Regions from separate parts of the Candidatus Sarcina troglodytae genome, predicted to be linked through region 2. Evidence: a T-box and tRNA genes for the amino acid it is inferred to sense, from the RefSeq annotation. Region 2 holds a T-box; the other holds one or more tRNA genes.
What was found. A T-box is a leader RNA that pairs with one kind of tRNA and senses whether it is charged. The one in region 2 lies ahead of tyrS (tyrosine--tRNA ligase), so its partner is inferred to be a tRNA-Tyr.

Region 1 (11,387 bases), 1.0 Mb from region 2:
ATAAAAACTTACATCATCTAAAATTATTAAGTCATAAAATTTATTTATGCTATATAATGTATCAAATGTTATATACTCGATACCCTCATTATATTTAAATTTAAAAACATCAAAAAATTTTTTTATATATAATATTTTTTTATTTTTTAATAGATAATCATCTATTAAATCATTCAATATAACCAAGTTATCATAAGGTCTAAAAACAATATTTATTACCTTAGAGGTGTTATCTCTACACCAAAGATTTAATTTTTTAATATTATCATCATATAGTGACCTCATGTCGCCTCCATTATCTTATATTATTTAAAAGCGTTATCCGCTATTATTTCTTCAATCCTAAATTTTAATGATGAATACCTCTCCATACTTTTATTATTATTTACCATATAATTCAATGATTTTATATCACCATTTATAACCACCATTTCTTTTGCTCTTGTTATTCCTGTATACAGTAAATTTCTATTCATAAGAAGTGGAGCTCCCATATAACTTGGCATTACAACAACTTTAAATTCACTACCTTGACTTTTATGTATTGTTATTGCATAAGCTAACTCTAATTCATCCAAATATATAAAATCATATACAACCAATCTCTCATCATCATATATTACAAATATTTGCTTTCCTTCTAAGTCTATTTTTTCTATAAAGCCCATATCACCATTAAAAACACCTGTCCCTCTAAGTTCTCCATTTCCAGAAACTCTTTCCCATTTAAGCTGATAATTATTTTTTATCTGCATTACTTTATCGCCTTCTCTAAAAATAAAATCCCTAAAAACCTTCTCATTCTTACTTTTACTCTTAGGATTTAAGACATCTTGAAGTTGTGAATTTAAATTATTAACTCCAAGCACTCCCCTCCTCATAGGTGTTAATATTTGAATATCCCTTAACTTATCCCATTTTCTATTAAATTTAGGTAGCCTATAATTTACAAGTTGTTTCATAGTTTCTAAAATATTTTCTTGAACATTTTCTTTAAGGAAATAAAAATCACTATTTTTATCATTTAAAATTGGCATCTCTCCTTTATTAATTTTATGAGCATTTATAACTATCATGCTTTCTTTGCCTTGTCTATAAATTTCATCTAATCTCACAACCTTTGTAAAATCACTTTCTATTAAATCCCTCAAAACATTTCCAGGGCCAACTGATGGTAATTGATCTATATCCCCTACAATTATAAATCTTGTTCCACTTTTTATAGCTTTCAAAAGAGAATTCATAACAATTACATCTATCATTGAAGCTTCATCTATAATAATTACATCTGCCTTTAATGTAGTTTCATCTTCTAAAAATAATGCAAAATCCTTATCATCTCTAATTCCCATTTCAAGCATTCTATGTATCGTTTTAGCTTCCCTACCAGTAGATTCACTCATTCTTTTAGCAGCTCTTCCAGTTGGCGCTCCTAAAGCTACACTAAAACCACATTTCTCAAATATATCTATTATACATTTTATTATAGTTGTTTTACCAGTACCTGGACCTCCTGTTATTATTTCTATACCATTTTCAAAAGCACCTTCAATAGCCTCTTTTTGAACCTTTCCAAAATTAATATTATTTTTCTTTTCAAACTTTTTAATTAAATTTTCTACATTTTCATCTATCTGTTCAAAATCACTTATCGCTAAACTTAATATTTTATTAGTTATTCCAAGTTCACAGTAATAATACGGTATAGTAAAAACACCTTCAATTCCATATATTTTTTCAACCTTTATTTTATTATCTAAAGCACTATCTAAAATATTTTTTTCTATAATTTCTTTAGAAACCTGCAAAATCTTAATTGATTTTTCTATAAGTATATCCTTTGGCATATATGTATTTCCAGCCATACAAAATTCATTTATTATATACTGTATACCAGTTTGTATTCTAAAAGGTGATTCTATATCAATTCCTATTGATTTAGCTATTTTATCCGATATCTTAAAACCAATTCCTAAAATATCTTCACAAAGTTTATATGGATTTTCTTTAATTACATCAATGGCTATAACCCCATATTTTTTGTAAATTTTCATACATTGCTTTATTGTTAATCCATGACTTTGAAAAAATATGTATATATCCTTAAGTTCTTTTTGTTCTACATAAGATTCTTTTATAATCTTAAATTTTTTATTTCCTATACCATCTATATTTTTTAATTTATCTATATCGTTATCTAAGATTTCTAATGTTTTATCTCCAAATTTATTTACTATTTTCTTAGCAGTAATTGGTCCAATACCATGTATTACCCCTGATGATAAATATTTTTCTATATCTTTTGAAGAACTTGGAATGATTTCCTCACAAATTTCAACTTTGAACTCTTTCCCAAAACTAGGATGATTAATCCAAGTGCCTGAAAGTTTTAATAATTGCCTTTCTCTTATATGAGGAATCTCTCCCACTATCGTATAAATAATATTATCATCTTTAATTTTAGCAATAGTATATCCATTTTCCTCACTTCTATAAACAATACTATCCACTGTACCACTTAATACTTCCATAACAGTTCTCCTACAAATATTTATTATCTTTAATCTATAATTAGTATATCATATTTTAATTTGTTTAAATTGCAATGATTTTATCAAAATATTTTTCATATACTATTTTAATAAATAAATGAAGTTAAAAATTAATTGAAAAAATAAAAAATCTACTTTCCTTTATATGAAAATAAGCATTCTTGTAATTAAATTACAAGAATGCTTATTTAACATTTATATCTTAAAGATATTTTTTTATCTCTTCTACTTTGTTTAATTTTTCCCATGGAGCATCTATATCAGTTCTACCGAAATGTCCATAAGCTGCTGTTTGTCTGTATATAGGTCTTCTTAATTCTAAATCTTTTATTATAGCACCTGGTCTTAAGTCAAATATTTTTTCAACTATTTCAACTATCTTATCGTCTGATATTCTACCTGTTCCAAAAGTATCTACAACTATTGATACTGGCTTTGCAACACCAATTGCATAAGCTAATTGAATTTCTAATTTATCAGCAATTCCTGCAGCTACTAAGTTTTTAGCAACCCATCTTGCAGCGTATGCAGCTGATCTGTCAACCTTTGTTGGATCTTTTCCTGAGAAAGCTCCACCACCGTGTCTTCCATATCCACCATAAGTATCAACGATTATTTTTCTTCCTGTTAATCCACTATCCCCTTGTGGTCCACCTATTACAAATCTTCCAGTTGGATTTATGTAATATTTTGTTTCACCGTCTAATAATTCTGCTGGTATAACAGCTTTTATTACATGTTCCATTAAATCTTCTCTTATTTGTTCTTGAGAAACTTCTGGTCCATGTTGTGTTGATATAACTATAGCATCTATTCTTACTGGTTTATTATCTTCATATTCAACTGTAACTTGAGTTTTTCCATCTGGTCTTAAATAAGGTAAAGTACCATTTTTTCTAACTTCAGTTAATCTTCTTGATAATCTGTGAGCCATAGCTATTGGTGCAGGCATAAATTCTTCAGTTTCATTAGTCGCAAAACCAAACATCATACCTTGATCTCCAGCCCCTACAGCTTCAATATCATCTTTTTGACCTTCTCTTGATTCTAACGCTTCATCAACACCCATTGCTATATCATTTGATTGTTCGTCTATTGTTGTCATTACTGAACAAGTATCGCAATCAAAACCATATTTAGCTCTATCATATCCTATTTCTCTTATAGTTTCTCTTGCTACTTTAGGAATATCAACATAACAGTTAGTTGATATTTCTCCCATTATCATAACCATCCCTGTAGTTACTGTTGTTTCACAAGCAACTCTTGCTGTTGGATCTTGTGCTATTATAGCATCTAAAACTGCATCTGATATTTGGTCACAAATTTTATCTGGATGCCCTTCTGTTACTGATTCTGATGTAAATAATCTTCTCATAATTATGGGTTATATAAAATAACCTCTTTTTCACTCCTTTCTTAAATAGCCTTTTTAAATTTCTTAAAAAATTTAAAAATAAAAGCCTCAACTTAATTTAAGAAGAGACTTGAATTCACTAAGCTCCTCTTATCTTGCAATAAAACACTGCAGGAATTGGCACCTTGGTAAATCACTGGTTGCCGGGCTTCATAGGGCCTTTTCCCTCCACCTCTCTTGATAAGAGTTATATATACTCTAATATGTATATGCATTTAACTATGTAAATAGACACTATCTTCATAAAATATAGTGCCTATTATTTGGTGGAGGAAGATGGATTCGAACCATCGAAGTCACTGACAACAGATTTACAGTCTGCCCCCTTTGGCCACTCGGGAATTCCTCCACATTTGGAGCTGGCAATAGGAATCGAACCTACAACCTGCTGATTACAAGTCAGCTGCTCTACCGTTGAGCCATGCCAGCATATATTAAGTTAATGGTGGTCACAACAGGGATCGAACCTGTGACCCTCTGCTTGTAAGGCAGATGCTCTCCCAGCTGAGCTATGCGACCTTATTGTTTTTATTGGTGGAGGAAGATGGATTCGAACCATCGAAGTCACTGACAACAGATTTACAGTCTGCCCCCTTTGGCCACTCGGGAATTCCTCCACATTTGGAGCTGGCAATAGGAATCGAACCTACAACCTGCTGATTACAAGTCAGCTGCTCTACCGTTGAGCCATGCCAGCATATATTAAGTTAATGGTGGTCACAACAGGGATCGAACCTGTGACCCTCTGCTTGTAAGGCAGATGCTCTCCCAGCTGAGCTATGCGACCTTATTGTTTTTATTGGTGGAGGAAGATGGATTCGAACCATCGAAGTCACTGACAACAGATTTACAGTCTGCCCCCTTTGGCCACTCGGGAATTCCTCCACATTTTTGGAGCTGGCAATAGGAATCGAACCTACAACCTGCTGATTACAAGTCAGCTGCTCTACCGTTGAGCCATGCCAGCGTAACTTTTTTGTTTTTTCTCTTGAAACATCTCCAATCGACAAGACTTAGTATATATGTTATTTATGTTTATTTCAACCTTATTTTTAGGCCATTTTTTCTTTTTATTTTAAATTATTATCATTTTTCTCTTTATTTTTTTCATTTAATATGTTTTTCTTTATTTTTCATTTATTTTATTTTCTATCATTTTTATATCTATATATGGATCCAAAATTAAAACTAATTCATCATACTGTTTTTTTGATAATTTATTTTTTAATAGCTCAAATATTTCAGTTGCAGCTAACACTTCATCATTCCTTTTGATATTATTTATAAGATTCCTATAATCATTTACTGATAAACTATTTGCCATTTTCATTATTTTTAATTTATCAATACTTGATATTTTATTTATTATACTGTTTTTATCAGTTTTAAATACACTTTGTACAACTTCCTCTTCTACCCTCTCTTCTTTATCTTTATCCACAAGCATAATTTTCTGTGAATTTTCTTCGTCTATAACCTCTACATGTTCATTAGAAATGCTTGAAAATTCATCTTCCTCTAAAATATCTTCTTTTTTATTAGTTATATTTATCCCTTGATCAGCATTATTTTTAGAAATCTGATTATCTTTTTCACTTAATAAAGACTCCTCCTTATTTTTATTAAATGCTATATCTTTATCTAAATAATTTTCTTCGCTTTCTTCTATTTTCTCATCAATGTAACTTTTAGGTTGCTTAATACTAAAACTAAACACCATAATTATTACACTAAAAAAAGTAGTAATAATTATTAAATATATTTCCTTTTTATTATTTTTCACATCTAATGTCTCCTTTAAAAATATAATTATTTATAATTCTTTTTAATACCTCTTGTTTTTATTTAATATTTTTTTTATTTATTTCATATAAATTTATGAGGGAGGTGACACTTTGAGCAAAATAAAAGTTAATTATAGTTCGCCATTATGTTATTACAATATAGCTAATTTTTTAAAAGATTACATTACTAATGACACTATCATAGTTTGTATAGGTACAGATAAATGTATCGGAGATGCACTTGGACCATTAGTTGGAACATTATTAGAAGAAGCTTTATTCCCTCTACCTATACTTGGCACTCTTGCTTCTCCAATACATGCTCTAAATTTAGATACTAGGTTAAAAGAAATATCTAATAACTATCCCACCGCTTCTATAATAGCAATTGATGCATGCTTAGGTGATGCAAATGCCATAGGCGAAATTCACACTAGAGATGAGCCTATCCATCCAGGAAAAGGTGTAGGTAAAACCCTCCAAAGCGTTGGCAATGCTTCTATAATAGGAATTGTTGACTCCTCAGATAGTTTGGAATTGTTTACTAATAGACCTATAAGATTAAATTTAATTATGGAAATGGCTAAGGTTATTCGAAATGGAATTATCCATGCATACCACCTTAAAAATTCTTTGTAATTAAAAATATAAACTTTACTTATCATAAAGAATTTATTAATACCATGTATTTAATCTTGTGCTTATAATATAATTAAAATTCAATATGTTAAATATAAAATTATATCAATGTATTAAGCTTCTATCACTTTATATTTCAGCTTTGTTGCTTTACCACCTCTTATATGCCTCTCAGCTTTATTTAAATCTAATATGCTTTTAGCTTCTTCTGCTATACATGGATTTATCTTAGGCAATCTTTCAGTCATATCTTTATGTATAGTACTTTTACTTACTCCAAATACTCTAGCTGTTTTCCTTATTGTTGCTCTAGAATCTATTATATATTGAGCAACTTCTAATACTCTTTCTTCAATATAATCCTTCATAAAAACCTCCTTAATAAATATTAATTATTTAATAGTCAGTCATAAAATGACTGACTATATTCATTTATTTATTATTCTACTTTTAGCTCATTTATATACTCTATCGGATTAATTGGCTCTTTAGATTTTTCCATATGAAATAATAAATATTCTTCAGATACCCTATCACTAGGATTATTTTGAATTGTATTTCCTATTTTTCCTAAAATACTTCCTTGAGTTACTTCATCCCCTACAGCCACTGCTAAATCTTCTGCTAAATTACCATAACTTGATATAAAGCCATCATTGTGTTGTACTACTACATAAAACCCTTCTTTTGAATCACCTTTTCCAGCATCTATAACTTTTCCATTTGCTATTGATTTAACATCAGTGCCAACTTTAGATTCAATATCCACTCCTTTATATACCACCGCTGATGTTTTTTCATCATTTAATCTTGGAGTAATATCGTAATTTCTTGTTACCACACCATTAGTTATAGGACTTATAAATAATTCACTAGGATTTGATGATGTTTGAACAGTATCATCATCTTCTGTCCCATCTACAACAGCAAATTCTTGTTTATCTTCGGCAGTTTTCTCTTCAACCAACTCAACATCCTTATATTGTGTTTCTAGATTATTTTTGTTTTGTGCTATCTCCTTATTTTCTTTATTCTCTAAATTACTTGCCTGTTTATTGCTACCTTTCATACTGCTTCTTGTTGTTATTACTGCAGTAGTTCCAACAATACATAAGCATATAAACAATATTACGTAAAATGCCTTTCCTTTTAAAAAAGACTTTATATTTGATTTTTTTGTCATTAATAACACCTCCAATTTTATTATTTACCATTTTTTAAAAAATAATACATATTTTAATCTAACAAAAAAAATAAAAAGATATTAGATAATAAATTTATCTAATATCTTTTCCAATAAGAAACATTTTAATCAACATGTATTTTAATTTTTATTCTAAATACACATCATTTATATTAATTACATCACTTCCTTGAAAATAATGTTTTATTATTTCTTTATAATTATTTCCGTTTTTAGCCATAGCATTAGCTCCCCATTGACTCATACCTACTCCATGACCATACCCTTTGCAATCTATAACTACATTATCTCCTTCAAAGTTTATAGTAAAATTAGCTGAATTCAATGCAAATATCTGCCTAAATTCAATTCCTGTTAATACATTATTTCCAATTTTTATTTCCTTTACAGTATCTCCAACATTTCTAGATAATATATTTATTGCACTTTCTAAATTATTTACACTCAAATCACTTCCACTTATATTATTTTTTATTATATTTATGAAATTAGTTTTTGTATAAGTTTTTTTACTTTCATATTTAGGAGCCTCTTCTTCCCCCGGACTTTCAACACTTTGTAAATATGGTATGTCTATGGAAAAAACACTTTCAGCTTCTTCCGTTTTTCCAGAACTTATTGCAAAGTATTGCGGATATTCTATAATAACTCCCTCATAAGAAACAATAAGATTTGCTGTTTTTTCTACTGCACTTTTTATTTTTTCATAATATTCATCGGCCTTACTTCCCCATTGCTTTTTTTTCTCTTCTGGATCTGTATATACTTGACAATGAGTACTATCACAAATATCTGCTTCTTCACTTTTAGAACAAGATTTTAACTTTTTACTAATTACATATGTCCTTGCAAGAATGCTTTGTGCCATTAAAGCTTCTTCATCAAATGCTGCTGGCATTTCACTTAAAACTACACCTAATACATACTCTTCTAAAGGTATGCTTTTTATTTTTCCAGTATTGGTGATATAAACCTTTACCATTGTTAAATCTATACCAGCATCAACTAATTTTCTTTTATTCTGATTATCTTTAATGGTGTCATTAGTTGTTATATCTTGAAAAACTGAATCTACATCCATTTTCTTTTTATTTTCCTCATCCTTTTTTGATAAACTACCAAATAAAACAGGTATTGTAAAAACAATAAAAAAAACTAATACAATTATCCCTATATCTATACAAATCGCTATATTTTTTCTCTTCACTTACCTCCCCCATCTCAAATATAGTTTACATATATATTTATATTCCTATTCCTCTTCTATATTACATATTTTATAATATAAAAAACTATGAAATATTAAATTCCATAGTTTTTTATATTATACAGCTATTCTACGTATATCGGCTCCTATACCTTTTAATTTATTTTCAATGTTAACATATCCTCTATCTATATGAAATACATCAGTTACTATACTTGTCCCTTCAGCAGCAAGACTTGCTAATACTAAAGCTGCCCCTGCTCTCAAATCTGTAGCTTGTACTTTACACCCTAATAATTTATCTACTCCTTCAACAAAAGCAGTTCGTCCTACAACTTTTATATGAGCTCCCATTCTTATAAGCTCGTCCACATTCATAAATCTATTTTCAAAAACTGTCTCTGTTATTATGCTACTTCCATTCACCAAACACAAAAGGCTCATCATTTGTGATTGCATATCAGTTGGAAATCCTGGGTATGGCATTGTTTTTATATCAACAGCTCTAAGCCTACTTTTTCCATTTACAATCGCACTATATCCATTATTCAAAAATACGAACTCTACACCACATTCCTTTAATTTTTCTATAAGCGGTCTACAATAATCTTCGTTAACTCCATTTATCCTTATAGTTGAACCAGTTATTGCTGCTGCTATCATAAATGTTCCAGCCTCTATCCTGTCATATATAGGCGAATATTTTCCACCTTTTAAACTTTCCACTCCATCTATAGTTATTTTTCTTGTTCCTTGTCCATAAACCTTTCCTCCTAAAGCATTTAAAAAATTACCTAAATCAACTATTTCAGGCTCTTGTGCAGCGTTTTCTATTATTGTTGTTCCCTTTGCCAAAACTGCGGCCATCATTAAATTTTCTGTTGCTCCTACTGAAGGAAAATCTAAATATATTCTTTCTCCAATTAATCTTTTTGCTTTAGCTATTATTCCTCCATTTTTATCTATTGTTATTTCTGCACCTAAAGTTTTTAATCCTTTTAAATGTAAATCTATTGGTCTATTCCCTATATTACACCCACCTGGTCTAGTAAGTCTAAATTCTCCATACTTAGATAACATAGGTCCAATTATAAGAAATGAAGCTCTCATTTTTCTAACCAAATCTTCATTTGGACTTATCTTTAAAGAACTACCTTCTTTTATTTTTATAGTATTACACAATTTATTTATACTTATATTAAATCCTAACTCCTCTATCACATTGCATAATGTAAATACATCATCAAGCATTGGTGCATTTATTATTGTAACCTCTTCTGTTGCTAATAATGATGCAGCTATTATTGGCAATACTGAATTTTTAGCAGCACTTATATTTACTTCTCCTTTTAATTTTCTTTGTCCATTTATTATTAAATTATCCATGTTATCCTCCATTAATTAATATTTAATATGTTATAAATATAATAGGAGACCCCACAATCAAATATGTGCCATCATCATAGTTCATAATGGAGTAATTAATCTTTAATGTTTTTTGAACTGTAAATATTCCTGTCAACCCATTTTCTAATGAAACATTACTCTTATTTTTAATATTATAACAATCTAATATATTAAATAATCTATCCTCTAATTCATATTCATATTGTTTTTTTACCTTTCCTTTCATAAATGTGTAATAATTTAGATTTGATATATTATTTAACTTTCTACATTTCAATTTTATTTCACTTATATTAATTAATTTTTGTTTATCTATAATTTCCATTTCTACAGTATATTCATTCACATCTTTTGCTATTAAAATCTTTGTAGATGCTTTATCCGTTTCTTCTTCAAAACTAAAGTTATCACCCATGTTTTCATCTATTTTCAAAGTATTATTAAAATAAGATATGTTCAAATCACTTATTTGTTGTAAAATTTCTCTTATATCACTTTTAGTTTTATAGCTAATTTTTATCCCACTTTCACAAAAGTCTACCACATTGTGTACCTTTATATATATATCATCTTCATCATATACATAACTTCCTTTTATACATAAAGAAAACATAAAAATTATTAAAGTAAAACATAATTTTTTCATAAACTCCCCCACTTTCGTTATAATTATGGTCAGGAGAGCAATATAATATTCTACTAGTTTTACTTATATTTTATAAATATTTTTATATTATCAATATATACAGTTTCAATACAAATTGTTCTAAAATAATATTTTTTACAACAAAAAGTCTGTAGAATAATATATTCTACAGACTTCTCTTATTCTTCTTCTATTTTAGCTTCCACAGTTTCTATTCTAGCAAAAGCTCTTACTAAAGCTATTTCTGCTCTTTTAACATCAATATCTTTATCCCTATTTGAAAGCCTACTTTCAGCTCTTTCTTTTGCTTCCTTAGCTCTGCTCACATCTATATCCTTTGGCCATTCAGCTGCGTCCACACAAAGCATTGCTTGATTTTTATTAACCTTTAACAATCCACTGGAAACAAATAATTTACTTATCTTACCTTTATCATCTTTGATTATTGCTGTGCTTGGAACTATTACAATCAATGATGACTCATATTCTGGTAAAATTTCAAACTGTCCCTTTTGACTTTCGCATGAAAAT
Region 2 (11,387 bases):
AATTTATCATTGTCTAAAATTCTATTATACAATTCTTTATTTACATCGCTTTTAATCTCTTTCATTATCCCAAGCCTTAAATCTTTAGGATATAAATCTAAAATATCAGAAAAAAGATCTATTGCTTTTTTGCTACTATCATTATCTAAAATTCTTAATGCATTTTTGGCTAATATATATAATCTTGAATGATTCTCACTTCTTATAATTTCTTTTTTATCAAAAGTTAATATTCCATCTTCTAATATATCTTTAAAATTAATTAAAGGGTTATTCATATTTTTTATGTATGACATAAAATCTTGTGTAATAGAAATTCCAACATTACCTTTAACTACATTGCATAAAATATCAGAATTAAACACCTTAGATTTTTCATATACTTTATAAGCTTTTGAAACTCTTTCCCAACTTCTTGGTGTTGCACGAACACTATCTTCACCTTCAGTAACATTTAAATATTCTGGAAAAGCCGATAAAAATTCAATTACACTACTATGAATATTTCCATTTCCCATAGCCCAATTAAGCCACTGCTTTAAATCTGACTCCATTTTAATCCAAACAAATCTATTTTCTTGTGCAGGGTCCATATCTACTACTTGATAATTACTTTCCTCATACCCTTCATATCTATTTGATGGATTCATTGCTGCTATTATATATACTTTATCAGACAGTTTATACCCATTTATTTCTCTATTTAAAACTAAATTCATAAGTTCTTGCTGTACAGCATGGTCACACCTATTAAGCTCATCTACAAAAAGTAAAACATTTCTCTCCTTCTCAATTGCTAAATCTACTTCTATAAGTTTGTTATGAATTGCATATGTTGTTATTTTTCTCTTACTTATGTTATTTCCATTTTTAATTTCCATATCTGCTACTATAGGCAACCCTCCAATTTCACCTTCTTTTAAAAGGTTAGCATCTATAGTAACTATTTCATAATCTAATTCTTTAGCTATTTCCATAACCAATGAAGTTTTACCTATACCACTTTCACCAATCAAAAGAGGAACTTCTCCTGTCATAATAACCAATTTTGCTGTATCTAATGCTTCTCTAAAATTCAAATTAAATCCCAACCTTCCTAATTTAAAATATAATCAACCAAAAGCTTTTTAGTATTTTTACTTCCCCATTCCTTGATAAACTCAATTTTATCCATATCTAAAATTTCTAAGTTATAAAAATTTACAATATATTCTCTATCTATATTTTCACTAGAAAATTTTTCTTTTAAAACATTTAATACGACATCTATATCAATACTCTCATAAATATATTTTAAAGAATTTATATTATCATAAATAAAATATTTCATATCATCATAATCATAACCATTAATAAAATTTATTGCCTCTGCTTCTCTTTTCACCGCTTCTCTCATCACCAAAATACTAGGATTTTTTATATATTTTATTGCTCCCCAATACTGTTTAACAGCTCTCATTTGCACATCTTCTGATGGATTTTCTATATATTGTATAGCATCATAATCCCTTGAAACAGCAATAACACAAAGTTCTTCAGTTTTTTTATCTATAAATTGCAAAGCCCATCCCTTAGATTTAACAGCTTCCTTTAAAACATTATAAGTTGGATTTTTTATATTTTTTAATGCATTCCATAAAAGTCTAACAGCTAAAATGCAGATATCCTCAGATGGATTTTCAATATATTCTATAACTAAAGGGTTTAACTTTACGGCTTCCTCCTGTATCTTCTTAGATTTATTCCTTATATATTTTATAACTGAAGGATTTTTTCTAATTGCTTTTAAAATCAATTCTTCACTTGGATTTTCTATTTCTCTTATATATAACGGATTATTCATTACCTTATTTTCTAATTCATTATTTTCTATCATCATTTCACATCCCATCTAAATTTACATTACTATATTAAATTATTTGATTCTATTTAATAAAAATACACTAAGAATCAAAACTATATTTTGTTCAATTTAATTATATCACACTTTAATAAATAATAAATATTATTATTAAATATTTATTATTTATTAATATATAGTATTAAACTATTTCTCATTAATTTTTAAACATAAAAATAAAAGCCTAGATATTCTAGGCTTTTATTCTTTGAATTTTTCTAAATCTTTATTTAAAATTTGAAGAAGATTATTAAATTCCCATACTTCTCCTTCTTCAATCAGTTTATTTAAAGACATCTGATATCTTGACGCTTCTGGGATTTTCCCTATTGCTATTAGGTTTAAAATTCCATTCATTATTGTTGTAATTATATCTGATTTAACTTCAAATAATTTTTGTGCATCCATAATTTCATCCTTTATCTCTAACATTTCCTCGTCTAAAGTAAAAGCTGCATCTGCCGCACTTTTTAATTTTAATTTAATTTCATTTGGCAAATTTTTTTTATATTTATAATTTAAAGAATGTTCAATAGTTGCCCAAAAATTCATAGCTAACGTTCTTATTTGGAACTCTGCTAAAATTTCCACCTTTCCCTTAGCCATATAAACAGGATATCTTATAACCATGTGATAGCTTCTATATCCACTTGGTTTAACATTTTTAACATAATCTTTCTCGTAAAGGATTTGCATATCTTCTCGTTCTCTAATTATTTCAACAACTCTATCTATATCATCAACAAACTGGCACATAATTCTTATACCAGCTATGTCCTCCATTTCATATTTTACCCTACCAACTGGTATTGCATATTTGTTAGCCTTTTCTAATATGCTAGAAACTTCTTTTACTCTTCCAGTTACAAATTCTATAGGGGAATACTCATTTCTTTTTCTATATTCTTTTCTAATACTTTTAAGTTTAACCTTTAACTCCTCTACCGCTTGATCATAAGGAGCTAAAAACTCTTTCCAACTCTTTATCGTCATAGTGTCACCTATCTTTTCGTGTTAGTTTAGTGCCTTAATCATTATAACAAAATTTTCAAAAAAACTAAATACATATACAGTAGAAAACTATTATATTTTACAAATATATGTATATAAATTTACATACTTTATATCAAACTTTTATTAATTTAATTTAATATTGTTTATTAATTAATTTTATTATATAATAATAATTTGAAATTACATATAGTTATTTTTTATTATTTTATTAAAAATACAATTATATCAAAATAAATACGATATATTTTAATTATTGACAAAAAGAACATTTAATTGTAAAATCTTTCTGTAAATATTTACAGAATTTTCTTGTATAGTATTTTGCCCAATTTTAAAATTATATTATAAAGTTAAAAAGGAGTTATATACTTTTGTAGCTCCTTTTTAAGTGTCTATAATACTTGCCTATCCACCCTAGATTTAAAAATCATTGACAATTTAGATAATACCTCAACCCATCCTCTAATAGGTTGTTTCCATTTATACGTTAATCCAATTACTTCACAATATATCTTTTCGCTAATTTCCCCATTACTAGACGTTTCATAAGTATCTTTAATTATTTTTTTTAATTTATTATTATATTTCTCTAAAGTATTTGTGGCATATAAAATTCTTCTTATCTCTTCAGGATACTTGTATATTAAAGATAAACTATTTAAATTGCTATCCCAAGCTTTTAATGCTATCGGATATTTGTCCCTCCACTTTCTATCTAACTCATCATATTCTTTTAATGCTATTTCTTCTGTAGATGCTAAATATATTTTCTTCAAATCAGTATTAAATGGTTTCAAATCTTTATAATATACATATTTATTGCACATCCTTATCTCATCAGTTATGCTAAATTCAATTTTAGCTTTAGGATATACACTTAAAATACCTTTTTTTAATTCACTAATTAAAGGAATAGATATTATTAGAATATCTCTTACACCTCTATCTTTTAATTCATCAAAAACATCAACCCAACATTTAACCGATTCCTCATTAAAAACCCAAATGCCTAATATATCTCTTTTTCCTTTTATATCTATTCCTATAACAGAATAAATATATTTAAACATTACTTTTTCTTCTTTTTTTATTTTAAATTTATACACATCAGTAAATATAACAGAATAAACTTTTTCTAACTCTCTGTCTATCCATATATCAAAATCCACAACCTTTATATTATTAACATTGTTATCTTTTATACTATCTTCGTGTTTGTATATATCTTTTTGCTTATACTTATCTAATATTTGTTCTTCTAAATTTTTTAATCCTACTTCTTTTTGTATAAGCTGTAACTCTAAATCCTTAATAACATTTTTTCTTTGTAAAATATCTATTTTTAAATCTTTAAGAATTCCTTCTTGTTCTAAAATATCATCTTTTAAATCTTCTAATTTTTTTTCTTTTTCTGCAATAACTTTGTTAAGTTTATTTAATTTACTCTCAGCCTTAGAGTAATCTTCTTGACTATATTTTTCTGTGTGAGTTTCTTCTTGCTTTTTTTCATTGTAAGAAATATCTGAATCATTACCTATATTCCCAGTAAAACTTATAAGAGCCATAAAAATTACCTCTCTATTATTAATAATATAAAATATTCATAAAAACATAAAATTGATACTAGATATTTTGTCGCACTTTTTAACTAAAGTGAATACACTTATATTAAAAGAAATAATTTATAAGGTGATATTTGTGGATAAAGATAAAAATATTTTTGATGGAACATTAGAAGATTCTGAAGAATTATTAGCTTCTGATTTAGCTGGACATCATTGCGATAATGATCCTGACGATCCTGATGATGCACTTTTAACTTATAGTGATAAAGTATTATTTGACGATAGTCCAATTTTTTGTATAGATTCTGATGATTTGTGCCAAAAAATAAGAGTTAGACCAGATATAAAAATATTCGCTAAAAAATTTATGCACTCTGAAGCTGATTGCTTTGGTTGCAAACACGGCTTACCATTTTATCCAACTGAAGGAGACGCTATAGGCTTTACATTAGTACTTGGAAATCTTGGTAGCAAAGATTATAATGCTAGTTCTGGTTCAGTAACTTTAGAAGACGAATTAAAAATTAGCAGAGGCTTAACTTTAAAATTAGTTGACCTTTGTGTACCTGAAGGATACGAATTAGTTCGTATGAGTAGAGGTGGAAGAGCTATTCCTTTAAAACCTTGTCCAAAACACGATTATCATGACGAAGATGATGACAACAGACGTCCTAATAATCCTGATAATAATGGACATCATCATGGAAGTCGTGAATCTTGTATATTTAAAGGTACTAGAGAACCTATAATTTTAAGATTGAGAAAACTTTCTGGAAGAAGAAGCAATTATGATTTAGATATTCCTGCATATTCTATATTCTGTATCTGTATGTTATTCCAAATAGTTGACTCTGATTCTGATTTTGATTCAGACCCTGGAAATTGTGGAAATGGAAATAATGGTGGAAATATTGGAAACGGAAACAATGGCCCTAATGATGGAAATGACAATAATGGTTCTAATGGTCATCATCATGGTTCTGGAAAATCTAAATTTAGAGACGAGGATTAATAATTAATAAAGAATTTGTTTTTTTACTCTATCTTAAATTTTCTAAGATAGAGTTTTCTATATAATAGCATTAAAACAATAACAGCTTAAATATCATTATAAGCAATTAATCTAAAATTTTAATCGGATTAAAATCTATATAATCACAACTTGTTAAAATATACTCAACCCCATTGTGATTTCCTTCTAACATTCTATCTTTTAAAATATTCCCATGAAGATGACCATATACAACTTTTTCAACATTAAACTCCTCAAGTATAGATGTAAAAACTGAATTCTCTAACTTCTCATTAGTTGGAGGATAATGTAACATACAAATAATCTTTTCATATCCTGCCCTTTTTGCCTCTTCTAATGACAATCTAAGCCTTATTTCTTCTCTTAGATAAATTTTTTCATCTTTTCCTGAAAATCTCTCTGAACCTTTGCAAATCCATCCTCTTGTTCCACAAATAGCATAATCTTTATATGTAAAAAAATTATTTTGAATAAACTTAGTATTTTTATACATAGCATTTAATTTTGATATACTACACCACCAATAATCATGATTTCCTTTAGATATTATTTTTTTTCCAGGTAAATCATCCACCCAATCTAAATCTTTTTTACTATCATCATGCTTCATTGACCAAGATATATCTCCCGCAATTAAAACTGTATCTGTATCCTTTATTTTTTCTATCCAATTATTTCTAATTTTTTCATCATGACCAATCCATTTTTCTCCAAATATATCCATAGGTTTATCTGTACTCAAAGCAAGATGTAAATCTGAAATAGCATATAATGCCATAATTCCTACCTTTCTAAACACATCTTATCACCCTATCTCATATTAGAATGAAAGATATATTTTTGTGTTGCTTTCAATAAAATTAAGGTGGAGAATTCTCCACCCTAATTACTTTTTTATTACATTATATCATAAACACTATCACAACTTAAAGAAATTAATTATTTAAGTTTTTATAACGCTAAATTTAAATCTTTACCCAATAATGATGTACATCCGCTTGTTTTACTCTCTATGATTTGTGGTTCTAACAATACTCTTTCAATTTCTTTTGATCTATTATTTATTCTATTTATTAATATTTCAGCCAAACGTTCTCCAACATTATATATCGGTTGTTTAACAGTTGTAAGTGGTACAACTTCATTTGCAAGCCCATCAAAGCCAACTACAGATATATCTTTAGGAATAACAATATTTTTTTCTTTTAAAGCTCTATAAGCACCTATTGCTGATAAATCAGTTGAGCAAAAAAGAGCAGTAGCTTTTTCAATTTTTTCGCTATATCTTATAGCTAAATATGCTAATTGTTCTTGATTTTCATCTATATCTATTACTAAAGACTCTTTAAATTTTATATCGCTATCTAAAAGAGCATCCTTGTACCCTCTAAAACGTTCATTGAATCTTATATTTTCATTGTTTATTTTTAAAAATAATATGTCCTTATGTCCTTTTGATATTAAATACTTAGTCATATCATAAGAACCCTTATAATTATTAACATCTACGTGATCAACATTTAAATTGCTTCTTCCAAACACAACATACGGAACTCTAATTTTACTGTCCATGTCTTCTTCTAAACCATTTCTACCTATAATTATCATTCCATCACATTTTTGTGGAAGTTCAAAGTTTCTTGTGATTTGAAGTGAATATTGCTTTTCACTTAAGTGTGCCATTATTCCAGATATTAAATTCATATTTACAAGTTCATCTAAACTTGATTCCTTAGGAATATATAAATAAATAACCCTTGTTTTATTTTCAGCTAAAGCTTTAGCTGTATAATTTGGAACAAATTTAAGTTCTTTTATTGCCTCTTCTACTCTAGCCTTTGTTTCATCTTTTACAAGTTCTGGTGCATTTAACACTCTTGAAACCGTTATTAATGATACTCCAGCCATTTCAGCAACATCTTTCATTCTAACCAAAAACTTTTCCCCCTTAGTTTTTAATAAATTTTTCTTTATTTGTAAACTTTATTTAAAAACACTAAATATACTTGTTATTTCAATTATATAGATAAATGTTAGCTTTTTCATTCTTTTTAGCTAAATTTAATAAAAAATTAACATTTTATGTATTAATCATATTTTAAACTTCCTTATACAGGATAAATAACAAAATTACTGCAATAAAAAACTATATCAAAATAGAAATTTTGATATAGTTATATATATTATTCTATGATTATTTTATTGAAATTTTTCTTTCCTCTTTTAATAAGAGCTACCCCATCTTCAAAATCCTCTTTATTTAAAGTTCTTTTAATATCTGTAACCTTTTCACCATTTAAACTTAAGCCACCTTGTTGTACAAGTCTTTTTCCTTCTGCTTTAGATGGTATTATCTTACCTGCTACTAATATATCTAATAAAAGTGATCCAACTTGTTCATTCTCTATTTTAACCGTAGGAACATTATCCATGTTTCCACCAGCTCCAAATAAACTTTCGGCAGCACTTTGAGCCTTTTTAGCTTCTTCTTCTCCATGTATAAGTTTAGTAACTTCAAAAGCTAAAACCTTTTTAGCCTCATTTATAGCAGCTCCCTCTAAAGCAGCAAGTTTTTTAATTTCATCCATAGGAACAAATGTTAATAATCTCAAGCATTTTTCAACATCTGCATCATCAACATTTCTCCAATATTGATAAAAGTCATATGGTGATGTTTTCTTTGGATCAAGCCATAACGCTCCGCCAACTGTTTTACCCATCTTTTGACCTTGGCTATTTGTTAATAATGTGCATGTCATAGCCATTGCTTGACCTTGTGCTTTTCTTCTAACAAGTTCAACCCCAGCTATCATATTAGACCATTGGTCATCTCCACCAAGTTCCATTTTACAATTATATTTTTGATTTAAAACATAAAAATCATATCCTTGCATTAACATATAATTAAATTCTAAGAAAGATAATCCCTTTTCTAATCTTTGCTTAAAACACTCAGCAGTCAACATTCTGTTTACTGAAAAATGAACTCCAACTTCTCTTAAAAAGTCAACATAATTAAGTTTTAAAAGCCAATCTGCATTATTAGCTAGTATAGCTTTATCATCTGAAAAATCTATAAATTTTTCCATTTGTTTCTTTATTGATGCAACATTATTCTCTATTTCTTCTTTTGTAAGCATCTTTCTCATATCAGTTTTACCACTTGGATCTCCAACCATAGCAGTTCCACCACCAATTAAAGCTATTGGTCTATGACCTGCCCTTTGCATATGAGCCATAAACATCATTGTTATAAAATGACCTACATGTAAGCTATCTGCTGTTGGATCAAAACCTATATAAAAAGTTATTTTTTCCTTTTCTAATAATTCTCTTGTTTCTTCTTCGTGAGTAAATTGCTTAATATACCCACGCTCTAATAAAGTATCCAATACATTTGACATTTAACTTTCCTCCAAATTTTTATAAAAATAAAAAACCGCCCTTTATACAAAAATATAAAGGACGGGATATAATCACGCGATACCACCTTAATTCTTTATTACGTCACCATAATAAACTCATCAAGTACTCTAAAAACTTAGTTATACTCTAGCACTGTAACGTGTGCACTTACGACATCTTCCTACTGGTTGTTATCTTTTGGGAGTGCTGCTCTGAGATGTATTCTATTTAATTCGTTTTCCCTTTTACACCAAACAAGGGCTCTCTTTAAAACTAAAATTAAATTTACTCCTTCTCGTCAACGCTTTTTCTAATTTTCTTGCTTAAAATTATATTATTGTTTTTTATAGTTGTCAACCAGATTTATTTTTATAAAAACGTGTTTTAAAATTTCCGAAAATTAAATTAATCCTTAATAAAAATATTTTTCACTTAAATTGCCTAAGATACATATTTTTTCATAAAATCAGGTACCTCAAAATCTGAACAATGCATATTTATATATACGTTTACATTGAAATTTTTGCTGAATTTTTCAATCATACAAAAGTGCTGTTTTACCTGTTCTATATTGCTAATATTTAATAAATTGCTAAGCCCATCAATAAATATACTTTCCACATCATAATCCTTTGCTTTTATCCCGCAAAGAAGCCCATAAAATTGATCTGCCCCTTCAACATTTAATTCATCTAATGTTATTAACCTTATTTGACTTTGAAGTTGTAACATATGCTTTTTATCATCATCAATATAAACAACACTTCCCTTACAATTTTTAACTTCATTATTAGCTAAACCAATTAAATTTTTGCTTTTTCCAGCACCTCTATGATCAAAAAAAACTTGAATCATATTTTCCCACTCCTCTACATAAAATTTAAGTGAAAATCATTTATTTTAATTTTTAATGCCTTTATCTATCTTTATATATACTATTCTGACTTCCACTTAAATATGATAAAGAAGTGATATTTATTCCTTAAAAGGTATCTGCTACTTTACTAGTTCCATTTATTTTTATATCAATATCCAAATCTAAATCCGTTATAGTTAATGGATCTACACTTAAAGTTATATTTGGATACTCCTGCTCAAATAGTGTTGCCACATTTGCTATATCTAAATTATCATTTTTAAACTTTGTAAATAATATTTGTATGTACTGACTTAACATACTTTCCTCTTCATACTTTATTATATTTAAAACGTCTTTATCTACCATGAGTCTACTTTGCGAATCTGCTAAATAACAATCTATGACTATTTTTTTATAAAGTTTAATTCTTTCGCCATCATAATTTATTGATGTTGTTGTTTTAGAATTTTGTATTTCTAAAGTTACAAAACTATTTGTATCTTGAGGATTTATGGCCTCCAATGTTCCACTTCTAACTCTACCAGTTAAAAAATTATAACTCATTCCCTCACTAGTGCTTATCTTCCTTACCATAACCTCATCTTTAAAAAGAGCTCCTCCACTTAAATCTAAACTCTTTTTTCCATTATTATTTTCAATAGTTAAAGCACCTAATACTGCTATATTATTATAACTTGTTCTAGCTGCTAAATAATTATTAGCATTTATTGCTATAACTTTAGGGTTTTCGTTCATTTTTTTTACAAGTTGATTTAAATAAATTCCTAAATATTCCTCATCCCCTGTGACTTGATTTAAAAGTTCACTAGGACTTCCAAATAAAACAAACATATATGGTCTTATCATAAACTCTTGATTTCTATTTATTGCATCCATAAATTTTTTTATACCTTCTTTTGAAACCTGTTCAGTAAAAATATATGCTTTGCATTGACTAAAACTTATTTGTCCACTAGCTTGTAAATTTATAGCCTTTATAGCTTCTCCAACAGTTCTCCCTGTTCCTTGATAAACCTCTCTCTCTCCCTTATCAGATGACTCGTTAGCGCTTCTATAAGGTTTTACAGTATCTAAATAAAGTTCTACATCTCCTATTTCATTTTCATCAAATATTATAGTTGTAACAAATATTCCATTATTAATATCTTCATAAGAATAACAGCCTTGCATACTACCTAAAAAAATAAAGAGAAGGATTAAAGAAAATAGTTTTAATAATCTACTTTTTAGATTTTCCATTTTTCTCATGTACCTCCTTTACTATATGCCCAGAAATTTTCTCCAAACTTCCTCTTGACAATAAATCTTGAAATTTATGTTCTCCTAAAGTTCCTACTGGAAATAAATAAGGATGTTCACATGTGTATAAATTAGATAAATGTGCTAATATAATAAGCCCTATAAATATTATTCCTGGGAAACCATATAATGCTCCAAATATAGCCACCACAAAGCTCCAAAGAGACACTGCTGCATATAGTCTTGGAATTAAGAAGTAACAAACCGCTGCTATACAGACAACTATTATAGTTATTGTTGATGCTACTCCAGCCGCTACTGCAGAACTTCCAAGTACAAATGAAGCAACCA

Region 1: it has a tRNA-Tyr gene. The T-box ahead of tyrS (tyrosine--tRNA ligase) is inferred to sense a tRNA for this amino acid. The anticodon was not compared.

What each region holds. Positions count from the first base shown of each region.
Region 1 covers NZ_CP051754.1:1,921,058-1,932,444, forward strand. Annotated here, with positions in the region: gene HH195_RS08765 (hypothetical protein) at 1-285, opposite strand, end outside; gene recD2 (SF1B family DNA helicase RecD2) at 306-2,531, opposite strand; gene metK (methionine adenosyltransferase) at 2,755-3,930, opposite strand; SAM riboswitch class I at 4,057-4,156, opposite strand; tRNA gene HH195_RS08780 (tRNA-Tyr) at 4,234-4,318, opposite strand; tRNA gene HH195_RS08785 (tRNA-Thr) at 4,324-4,398, opposite strand; tRNA gene HH195_RS08790 (tRNA-Val) at 4,413-4,488, opposite strand; tRNA gene HH195_RS08795 (tRNA-Tyr) at 4,502-4,586, opposite strand; tRNA gene HH195_RS08800 (tRNA-Thr) at 4,592-4,666, opposite strand; tRNA gene HH195_RS08805 (tRNA-Val) at 4,681-4,756, opposite strand; tRNA gene HH195_RS08810 (tRNA-Tyr) at 4,770-4,854, opposite strand; tRNA gene HH195_RS08815 (tRNA-Thr) at 4,862-4,936, opposite strand; gene HH195_RS08820 (hypothetical protein) at 5,096-5,752, opposite strand; gene yyaC (spore protease YyaC) at 5,865-6,392, shown strand; gene spoIIID (sporulation transcriptional regulator SpoIIID) at 6,506-6,760, opposite strand; gene HH195_RS08835 (M23 family metallopeptidase) at 6,832-7,575, opposite strand; gene spoIID (stage II sporulation protein D) at 7,724-8,803, opposite strand; gene murA (UDP-N-acetylglucosamine 1-carboxyvinyltransferase) at 8,921-10,189, opposite strand; gene HH195_RS08850 (hypothetical protein) at 10,212-10,856, opposite strand; gene atpC (ATP synthase F1 subunit epsilon) at 11,036-11,387, opposite strand, start outside.
Region 2 covers NZ_CP051754.1:493,273-504,659, reverse strand. Annotated here, with positions in the region: gene HH195_RS02205 (AAA family ATPase) at 1-1,079, opposite strand, end outside; gene HH195_RS02200 (DUF4116 domain-containing protein) at 1,097-1,876, opposite strand; gene yjbM (GTP diphosphokinase) at 2,102-2,893, opposite strand; gene HH195_RS02190 (IS256 family transposase) at 3,307-4,479, opposite strand; gene HH195_RS02185 (hypothetical protein) at 4,613-5,491, shown strand; gene HH195_RS02180 (metallophosphoesterase) at 5,598-6,290, opposite strand; gene HH195_RS02175 (LacI family DNA-binding transcriptional regulator) at 6,464-7,438, opposite strand; gene tyrS (tyrosine--tRNA ligase) at 7,696-8,916, opposite strand; T-box leader at 8,971-9,228, opposite strand; gene HH195_RS02165 (ATP-binding protein) at 9,359-9,772, opposite strand; gene HH195_RS02160 (Ger(x)C family spore germination protein) at 9,900-11,036, opposite strand; gene HH195_RS02155 (spore germination protein) at 11,017-11,387, opposite strand, start outside.